Regions from separate parts of the Streptomyces sp. NPDC044921 genome, predicted to be linked through region 2. Evidence: riboswitches for the same ligand, from Rfam matches in the RefSeq annotation. Region 2 holds a riboswitch; each other region holds the start of a gene.
What was found. A riboswitch is a leader RNA that binds a small molecule or an ion and turns the genes downstream of it on or off. The one in region 2 is predicted to bind cyclic di-AMP.
Positions count from the first base shown of each region.

Region 1: it holds a riboswitch for cyclic di-AMP, as region 2 does, so the genes downstream of both, AC07DA_RS14290 (M23 family metallopeptidase) here and AC07DA_RS25870 (transglycosylase SLT domain-containing protein) in region 2, are expected to answer to the same signal.
Region 3: it holds a riboswitch for cyclic di-AMP, as region 2 does, so the genes downstream of both, AC07DA_RS27485 (M23 family metallopeptidase) here and AC07DA_RS25870 (transglycosylase SLT domain-containing protein) in region 2, are expected to answer to the same signal.

Region 1 covers NZ_JBWKIF010000007.1:328,282-331,545, reverse strand. The annotation lists gene AC07DA_RS14295 (PrsW family intramembrane metalloprotease) at 1-825, shown strand, start outside; gene AC07DA_RS14290 (M23 family metallopeptidase) at 912-1,943, opposite strand; cyclic di-AMP (ydaO/yuaA leader) riboswitch at 1,955-2,111, opposite strand; tRNA gene AC07DA_RS14285 (tRNA-Met) at 2,401-2,474, opposite strand; gene AC07DA_RS14280 (dihydrofolate reductase family protein) at 2,537-3,264, opposite strand, start outside.
Region 2 covers NZ_JBWKIF010000018.1:15,689-18,952, reverse strand. The annotation lists partial or broken gene AC07DA_RS25880 (GNAT family N-acetyltransferase) at 1-352, opposite strand, end outside; gene AC07DA_RS25875 (HAD family hydrolase) at 524-1,372, shown strand; gene AC07DA_RS25870 (transglycosylase SLT domain-containing protein) at 1,336-2,097, opposite strand; cyclic di-AMP (ydaO/yuaA leader) riboswitch at 2,101-2,279, opposite strand; gene AC07DA_RS25865 (polyprenyl synthetase family protein) at 2,784-3,264, shown strand, end outside.
Region 3 covers NZ_JBWKIF010000020.1:38,868-42,131, forward strand. The annotation lists gene AC07DA_RS27475 (HPr family phosphocarrier protein) at 1-115, shown strand, start outside; gene AC07DA_RS27480 (GntR family transcriptional regulator) at 293-979, opposite strand; gene AC07DA_RS27485 (M23 family metallopeptidase) at 1,167-1,955, opposite strand; cyclic di-AMP (ydaO/yuaA leader) riboswitch at 1,968-2,133, opposite strand; gene AC07DA_RS27490 (M16 family metallopeptidase) at 2,324-3,264, opposite strand, start outside.

The DNA of each region.
Region 1 (3,264 bases), on a different contig from region 2:
ACCGCCTTCGGCACCGACCAGCTCACCGGCGACAGCGGCATCGCCTCCGTGACGGCGGCGACCTTCTTCGTCCGCATCATCATGTCGCCGTTCGCGCACCCGCTGTTCACCGTCCTGACCGGCATCGGGTTCGGCGTCGCGGCGCTCTCGGCGGACCGCCGGCACGCGCGCCGCGTCGCGTTCCCGGTCACCGGGCTGCTGCTGGCGATGGGCATGCACGCGATGTGGAACGGCTCGTCGGCGTTCGGCGAGTACGGGTTCTTCGCCGTGTACGCGGCGTTCATGGTGCCGATCTTCGGCCTGCTGACGTGGCTGGTGATCTGGACGCGGCAGCGGGAGCTGCGGACCGTGCGGGCGGAGCTGCCCGCCTACGCGGTCGCGGGCTGGCTGTCCCCGGCCGAACCGTACGCCCTGGGCTCGATGCGGGCGCGCCGGATCGCCCGCCAGTACGCCCGCCGGCACGCCGGGAAGGCGGCGGCGCGGGAGGTGGCGCGCTACGAGGCGTACGCGACGTCGCTCGCGTTCCTGCGGCACCGGGCCCGCCGCGGCCACTCCGGGGCCGACTTCGCCGTACGGGAGATGGAGTTGCTCGCCGCACTGTGGCGTCGCCGGGACGCGGCCCGCCCCGCCCTGGACCACGCGGCCAGGGTCACGGCCCCCGCGGTACCGGTGACGGCCCCGCCGTGGCCGACGCCCGGCGCGTACGGTCACAGCCACGCGTACGGACACGGCCACGCGTACGGGCAGACGCCCGCATACGGCCACCCGGCCGGGTACGCCCCTCACCCCACCCCGTATCCGGCGTACAACCCCTACCGGTCCTGAGCACGCTCCGGCCCCGGGAAAACCGGCAGCCCTGACGCCGGGGGGTCGTCGTCAGGGCTGCCGGTGCTTCTTGTGGCGCTCGGCGCTTACGGGTTGAGTCCCTTGCCCCGCAGCCAGGCCATCGGGTCGATGCCGCTGCTGGAGCCGGCGGCGTGCACCTCCAGGTGCAGGTGCGCCCCGGTGACGTTGCCGGTGGCGCCGACGCGGCCGATGACGTCGCCCGTGCTGACCTTCTGGCCGACGCTGACGCCGATGGACGACTGGTGCGCGTACCAGATCTCGGTGCCGTCATCGAGGGTGAGGACGGTCTTGTAGCCGTACGAGCCGTTCCAGCCGGCCTCGGTGATGGTGCCGCTGTGGACCGCCTTGATCGGCGTGCCCGTGGGGGCGGCGAAGTCGAGACCGGTGTGGTAGCCGGAGGACCAGTAGGCGCCGGCCTGGCCGAAGCTGGAGGTGATGGTGTACGAGGAGGTCGGCAGCGTGTACTGCTTGGCGAGGGCGGCGAGCCGCTCGGCCTCGGCCTTCTTGCGGGCCTCCTCCTCGGCCTTCCGCTTGGCCTCGGCGGCCTTGGCCTTGGCTTCCTTCTCCGCCTTGGCGACGGCCTCGGCGGCGGCCTTCTCGGCGGCGGCCGCGGCCTCCTCGGCGGCCTTGGTCTCGATCTGCTCCTGCTGGTGCTCGACCTGGGCCATGATCCGGGCGCGCAGGGCCTCGCCGGCGCCGGAGGTGCCCTGGTCGGTGTCCGCCGCGGCCGTGGCGAGGTCGCTGAGCGGGGTTGCGGAGCCTTCGGGGGTGTCGTCGTCCGAGATGAGGGAACCCACCGAGGGAAGGTCCGGCACGGAGATCGACACCGGCGGCTTGCCGGTCTGGGCGCTGGCCATGCCGCCGGCGCCCACGGCGGCTATGACGCCGACGCCCAGGACGGTGGAGCTGCGGGCGAGCCCTCCGCCGCGCTGCTTGGTGACGCGATGCCGGCCACGGACGGGGCGGATGGACTCCGCCGTGGGGTTCCACTCCTGGAACGGGCCCTCGTCGGTGCGCTGACCGCCGTAGCCGAAGACTTCGGTGTCGCGCTGGTCCGTCGCGAACGGGGCCGCGGGGGCAGGCCGGTTGGACGCCACGTAGGCGTACTCCTTTCCTTCCTTCTCGCCTACCGGGTTAGCTGACGGGTTCGGAGCAGGAAGGTCTCCTACGCGCGTATACCGGCCGTGCTTGCACGGCGGCATCCGCTCGATTCACCCCAAGTGGTGGTTCCCCGGTTCCCTTTCGGGATTCGGCGCGTGCGCACGGAGCCGCCTTCTGTGACGGCTGGGACGACCGCGCTGCGTTATCGAACGTTAATGGAGCCGCGGTGCGTATTCCAGCGATTCCGCTTGATCATTAACCTTTTTCGCGCGGACATACCCGGCATGACCGGCTTGAATCGGGCGAGTTGACCGCCTTCCAAGTGACTGACGGGTTTTGACGGTGTGTCAGTTGTTATGCGGAGCGGCAGGATTCGCTCACCCTGAGTGAGGGGCTGGGGGACGAAAACACCGAGGGCCGGAACCCTTTCGGATTCCGGCCCTCGGCCTTCAGTAGCGGGGACAGGATTTGAACCTGCGACCTCTGGGTTATGAGCCCAGCGAGCTACCGAGCTGCTCCACCCCGCGTCGTTGTGATTCCAGTGTACGCCATGCGCGGGACAGCTCGCGCCACCCCCGACGCCGGGGGCTCAGGGCAGCAGGTGACGGTTGGGCGCCTGGGCCCGTTCCGCGTGCTCCGGCAGGACGAGGACCTCCGCTCCGGCGGCGGCCAGGACGCCGCCGCCGTCGGCGGCCGCCACGAAGGTGTCCGGCTCGCGCCAGGCGGTGACCACCCGGCGTACGCCCGCGTCGAGGATCAGCCGGGCGCAGGGGGCGGGGCGGGAGGCGCGGCGGGCGCAGGGCTCCAGGCTGCTGTACACCGTGGCGCCGGAAAGCCGGGGATCGGCCGGGTCGATCTTGGCCAGGGCCGCCTCCTCGGCGTGCACGACCGGGTCACCGCCCTCCCGGGAGTGGCCGCGGGCCAGTTCCGTGCCGTCGGCGGCCACCACCACCGCGCCCACGCTGAACGCCGTCTTCGCGGGCGGGCAGCGCTCGGCCAACTCGCAGGCGAGGGCCAGCCAGTGGTGGTCGGCGGCGGCGGGCAGGGCGCCGGTCCCGGGGGCGGTCGGCGCGTAGCGCATGAGGACGACGTCCTCGATCCGCCGCGTCTCCAGCAGCCGGAGCCGGCCGCCCTGGTAGCCGCCGGGTCCGAAGAGCCGGGGCGCGCGCGGGTCGCCCACGAAGAGCGGGGCGAGGACCAGCTGGAGTTCGTCGGCGAGGCCCTGGGTGAGGAGCTGGGTGTGGATCAGGCCGCCGCCCTCGACCATGAGGCGCCGTACGCCCCGCGCGTCGTGCAGGTGGGTGAGGAGCCGCCGCC
Region 2 (3,264 bases):
TCCAGGTTGTCGAAGACGAAGGACGACAGCGAGCACGCCCGCAGCAGTTCGCCCGGCTCCAGGTCCAGGCCGGGCCGCAGGACCGCGCCCTGCGCGTCGGAGACCCCGAGCCCGATGGCCCGGCCCTGTCCCAACGGGCCGCTTCGTAGGGCAGGAAGCCGGCCGGCTCCGGGCCCTCGTAGACGACCGCGACCCGGGCCCGGGGCCTCACCCGACCGACGGCCTCGGTGAACTCCGGTTCCATGAAAGGGTTGCGTGGTGCCTTGGAGGCGGCGCGCAGCGCGCGCCAGCGCTCCCTTTCCCCTTCGCCGAGCTCCCCGGGCCCGGCCACGCGAATGCGCCCACTGTTCAACCTGACCCCCCGATCAAGTCCCCCCTGGACACTTGGAAGGTACCGCTCGATGCGGCCCCTCGGGTAGGTAGCGGACCATGTTGTTGCCAACCGGTGCAGAGGCCCTCAACCGGGCAATCGGCGTGCGCCGTGCGATGAAACGAACGGGCGCGTTGTCCGTATTCTCTGATCATGGCCGCACCCCTCGCATATTCCCTCATCGCCACCGACCTGGACGGGACGCTGCTGCGCGGCGACGACACCCTGTCCGACCGGTCCCTGACCGCGCTCGCGCGGGTGGCGGACGCCGGTGCCCAGCACCTCGTGGTGACGGGCCGCCCGGCGCCGAGAGTGCGGCCGCTCCTGGACGACCTGGGGTGCACGGGGCTCGCGGTGTGCGGGCAGGGCGCGCAGGTGTACGACGCCGGCGCGCACCGGCTGCTGTGGTCGGTCACCCTGGACCGGGAGCTGGCGGAGACCGCCCTCGGCAAGATCGAGGCCGAGGTGGGGGAGGTGTACGCGGCGGTCGACCAGGACGGGGTCGACGGGCTCACGCTCATCGAGCCGGGCTATCTCATGCCGCACCCGACGCTGCCCGCGGTGCGGGTCCACCGGCGCGACGAGCTGTGGGGCGAGCCGATCAGCAAGGTGCTGCTGCGCCACCCCTGCCTGTCGGACGACGAGCTGGCGGCGACGGCCCGCTCGGTGGTGGGTTCACTGGCGACGGTGACGATGTCGGGGCCCGGCACGGTCGAGCTCCAGCCGTGCGGCGTCACCAAGGCGACGGGCCTGGCGCTGGCCGCCGAGCACCTGGGGCTGCGGCCGGCCGACACCATCGCCTTTGGTGACATGCCCAACGACATCCCGATGTTCGACTGGGCGGCGCACGGCGTCGCGATGGCCAACGGTCATCCCGAACTCAAGGCCGTGGCCGACGAGATCACGCTGTCGAACGAGGACGACGGCATCGCCGTCGTCCTCGAGCGACTGCTGGGCGGGGCGGCTCAGTACGGGCCGTTGACGTTGTCGATCGAGCCGTAGCGGTCGGCCGCGTAGTTGCAGGCCGCCGTGATGTTGGCGACCGGGTCGTACGGGTCGTAGGGGGTGCCGGGCACGTGGTAGGCGGCGAAGGTCGGGTCGATGACCTGGAGCAGGCCCTTGGAGGGGGTGCCCTTGGCGGCGTTCGAGTCCCAGTTGTTGATCGCCTGCGGGTTGCCGGACGACTCCCGCATGATGTTGCGGTAGATGCCGTCGTACGATCCCGGAATGCCCTTCTGGGCCATGATGTCCAGCGCCTCGCGGATCCATCCGTCGAGGTTGTTCGCGTAGGTCTTCGCGGCGACCGGGGTGGCCCGCGTCACGCCACCGGCCGGCTTGGCCGGGGCGGACGACTGCGTGGCCTTCTTCTCGTCGGCGGCCTTGGCCGTCGCCACCTTGAGCTTCAGACCCGCGTGGATCACCCTCGGGTCGTCGCCGACGGCGGCGCGGTTGGCCTTGTACAGCTGCTTCCAGCCGCCGGACACGTCGTACTTCTCCGCGATGCCGTAGAGCGTGTCGCCCTTGGCCACGGTGTACGTGAGCGACGTGGCGGGCTGGGCCGCCTGCCGCACGGTCTGCGCGGCGGGCGCGCTCTGGGGCTCGGCGGCGTTCGCGTGCGTGGCGCCGAGGAGCGGCAGGGTCAGTGCCGCTCCGCCGGTGCCGACGGCGACGACACCACGGGTGATCGGGTTCCTGCTGGGGCGACGGTGCTTACCTCGTCCGGGCATGGCGATGTTCCTCTCCGGCGCCTGCGAGGTGAGCTGTCGGGTTCGGGCCGGGAGGTGCCCGGCCGCACACGGCGTGGTGCTGTCGTGCGCGGCTTCACCCCGAGCCGGTCCTTGTCGCGGACCGGCGACTTACCTGGGTCCCCCGCTCCTGCCCTGCGTGAGTGAGTCGGTGTGTGTGGGGAGTCCGGGCGGCGGCAGGATTCGGCGGTCCGCCGGACTGCGCCGGAACGTATGCGACAGCACATGCCGGGAACAAGCGCCGGAGTCACACAGGGTGCCGGATGACCTTGGTCAGAGGGCAAACGGCCGCTTGATCCTTTGCGCGAGCCAAGGCTCAACTCGCTTTCCGCGGAAGGAGGGAGCGTTCGGCGCCCGGGGGCGGCCGCGAAGCGGACGAAGTGATTCAATTCACTGATCACGACCTCGGGCGCAATGTTCCGTAAAGGGTGTTCGCTTCGTCAATGTCGCAAATCCCACATAGGTCGCGAATTCCTGGTAAGTCGGAACATGTCCATTCTTATGAGCCGATCGAAAACATAGCGGTCGTGATCGGATACCACCCGGCCTGTAACCATGGGCGCTGGCGGTGATCGAAACGTGACCGGATACGCTGACTCGAGTGATGTCAGCGACCTATCGACAATCCGCGTAAGCACCGGCAGACACCAGCAGACAGGAGACCCCTCGTGACCGACGTCGGGCCGTTCGGGCTGAGCGTGCGGGACCAGGCTCTGGAAGCCGATGTCCAGGCCGGACTGGCGGCTGTCGAGGAAGGCCTGCTAGAGGCCACCAAGAGTGAGGTGCCCTTCATCACGGAGGCCGCCCAGCACCTGGTGCGGGCCGGTGGCAAGCGGTTCCGGCCGCTGCTCGTGATGCTCGCCGCCCAGTTCGGCGACCGGTACGCACCCGGCATCGTGCCGTCGGCCGTCGTCGTGGAGCTGACCCACCTCGCCACGCTGTACCACGACGACGTCATGGACGAGGCCGCCGTCCGCCGCGGGGTGGACAGCGCCAACACCCGCTGGGGCAACTCGGTCGCGGTCCTCACCGGTGACTTCCTCTTCGCCCGCGCCTCGCACATCCTGGCCGACCTCGGCCCGGAGGCGGTGCGGGTGCAGGCCGAGGCGTTCGAGCGGCTGGTGACCGGGCAGATCCTGGAGACGGCCG
Region 3 (3,264 bases), on a different contig from region 2:
CCAGGGAGGCGAGGAGATCGTCCTCGCCTCCGACGCGGAGGGTGCGGACGCCGCCCTGGACCGGCTGGCGAAGCTGGTCTCCGAGGGCCTCGAGGAGCTGCCCGAGACCGTCTGAGTCGTTCGAGCGGTTTTCCGCGGGTGAAGCCGCGCCGGCCTATCGGCCGGCGCGGCTTCACTCTTCTCCGGCCCCGCCCTCAATCAATTTGAGCTCAAGAATTCACGCGGGCTGCCGGAAAATCGGCAGCAGAAATAATCCCCCGGCGGATCCCCTTCTTTGTATACGGCTTCCGTGTTAATGCCGCAGGCCCGCCGTGTTTACGGGATGTTGCGAGTTCCTCACACGCTCGGCGGCGACGCCGAGCCGGAGCCGGTGCGCGGACGTGGCGCGCTCGGTGTGCTGCGCCGTGACCGCCCGCGCGCGCTCGCTGTCGCCGCGCGCCACCGCGTCCACGATCGCGCCGTGCTCGGTCCAGGACGCCACCGGATCGGCCGGCGCGTCCACCGCGTACATCCAGGCGATCTTGTGGCGCAGCTGGGTGAGCATCGCGATCAGGGCGGGGCTGCCGGAGGCCTGCGCCAGCGTCTCGTGGAACCAGCCGCCCAAGGAGCGCAGGTCGTCGCTGGTGCCGCGGCGGGCGCGCTCCTGGCCGAGCCGGACCAGGCCGCGCAGCACCTTCAGGTGGGCCTCGGTACGGCGCTGGGCGGCGCGTGCGGCACCGAGCGGCTCCAGCAGCGCGCGCATCTCCAGCAGGTCGGCGGCCTCCTGCTCGGTGGGTTCGGCCACGCACGCGCCCGCGTGCCGCCGGGTCACCACGAAGCCCTCGGCCTCCAGCGTGCGCAGGGCCTCCCGCACGGGGACGCGCGAGACGCCGTAGCGGCGCGCGAGGAGCTCCTCGGTGAGGCGGCTGCCGCGCTCGTGCACACCCGCGACGATGTCGTCCCGGATGGCCGTGCACACCGAGTGCGCGGGAATACGCATGACCCGACCTCCGCTTAATCCCCGTGAAACGCCGACGCGTGACGCCTGTTCCGTGACTCTATTGCAATCAGCCGGAATTTCCGACGGCAGCCCGGAATCCATGGATATTTTTTGGACAGCGGCACCGGGAATGCCGAAAGGCCCCGGCTCGGTGAGCCGGGGCCTTTCGGATGCGCAGCGGGTGGCGTCAGAGGCTCACGCCGTGCGAGCGGAGGTAGGCGAGCGGGTCGATGTCCGAGCCGTACTCGGGGCTCGTCCTGGCCTCGAAGTGCAGGTGCGGGCCGGTGACGTTGCCGGTCGCGCCGGACAGGCCGATCTGCTGGCCGGGGGTGACCTGCTGGCCCACCGAGACACCGACGGACGACAGGTGGCCGTACTGGGTGTACGTCCCGTCGTTCATCTTGATCACGACCTGGTTCCCGTAGGCGCCGCCCCAGCCGGCCTCGACGACCGTGCCCGCGCCGACCGCGTGGACGGGGGTGCCGCTGGCGGCGTGGAAGTCGATACCGGTGTGGCTGCCGGAGGACCAGACGGCGCCGCCTGCCTTGTAGCCGGTGGACACGTAGGAGCCCGGGATCGGGGACACGTAGCTGTTGAGGCGCTTGCGCTCGGCCTCGCGGGCGGCGCGCTCCTTGGCCTCACGGGCCTTCTCGGCGGCCTCCTTGGCCTTCTCGGCCAACTCGGCGGCGCGCTCGCGGGCGGCCTCCTCGGCCTGCTTGCGGGCGGCGGCCTCTTCGGCCGCCTGCTTCTGCGCGACGGCCTGGGCGTCGATCTGCCGGGCCACGGTGTCACCCATGGTGACGACCGGGGTGAGGCCGGTCTGCTCGACGGCGGGCTCGGAGGCGGCGAAGGCCGGGGCGGCCACGGTGCCGATCACACCGGTGGTGGCGAGAGCCGCGACGCCCGCCGCGCGGGCCGTGCCGCGCTGGATCCTGCTGGGACGGCGATGCTTGCCGGTGGCGCGTGTGAACGCCATGAAGTGGCTGGTCCTTTCCTTCCCTCTCGCCTACCGGGTTAGCTGACGGGTTCGGAGCAGGAAGGTCTCCTACGGACTCCCTCGCGACTCGCGCGGGCGTCCGATTCACCCCAGGGACTGCGGTTGGGTCCCCGGCTCCCCTGGCTCGCGCCGTACGGGGACTCGGCGATGACTGTCCGGTGCCGCGGGTGCGGCGCACTGCCTGACGAACAGCCCGGACGACGCTAAGCGGGGGCACTTTCAATTCCCAAACGGATCGGGCGTTTTGTAGCGCATCCCACAGGGCAGACAGGCAACTCCCGCCTCAATTCGGGCATAAAGGGGCCCTGGTGCCTTGGAAGACAACCAGGGCCCCTGCGCGCGTGCCGCTACTCGGCGGCCACGACCTTGACGTCACCGATGCCCAGGGCCTCCACCGGTGCCTTGATCTGCGCCGCGTCGCCCACCAGGACGGTCACCAGACGGTCCACGGGGAAGGCGCTGACGGCCGCCGCCGTGGCCTCCACCGTGCCCGTCGCGGCGAGCTGGCGGTACAGCGTGGCCTGGTAGTCGTCGGGCAGGTGCTGCTCGACCTGGTCGGCCAGCGTGCTCGCGACGGCCGCGGCGGTCTCGTACTTCAGCGGGGCCACCCCGACCAGGTTCTGCACGGCCACGTCCCGCTCGGCGTCGGTCAGCCCCTCCGCGGCGAGGGTGCGCAGCACCGTCCACAAGTCCTGGAGGGCCGGGCCGGTGTTGGGGGTGTCCACGGACCCGCTGATGGCGAGCATCGAGGCACCGGACCCGTCGGGCGCGGACCGCAGCACCTGGGCGAAGGACCGCACGCCGTAGGTGTAGCCCTTCTCCTCGCGCAGGACGCGGTCCAGCCGGGAGGTGAGCGTGCCGCCGAGGCAGTATGTGCCGAGCACCTGGGCGGGCCAGACGCGGTCGTGCCGGTCCGGGCCGATCCGGCCGATCAGCAGCTGCGTCTGTACGGCGCCCGGGCGGTCCACGATGACGACCCGGCCGGTGTCGTCGGCGGTCACCGGCGGCACCGGGCGCGGTTCGGCCGAGGAGCCGGTCCAGGAGCCCAGGGTGTCGCCGAGCAGGGCGTCCAGGTCGATGTCCGTGAGGTCGCCGACCACCACGGCCGTGGCCGTCGCGGGGCGGACGTGCTTCTCGTAGAAGGCGCGGACGGCCGCGGAGTCGATCGCGGCGACCGTCTCCTCGGTGCCCTGCCGGGGCCGCGACATGCGCGAGTCCGCCGGGAACAGCTCCTTGGAGAGCTCCTTGGCGGCGCGCCGCGAGGGGTTGGCCAGCTCGTGCGGGATCT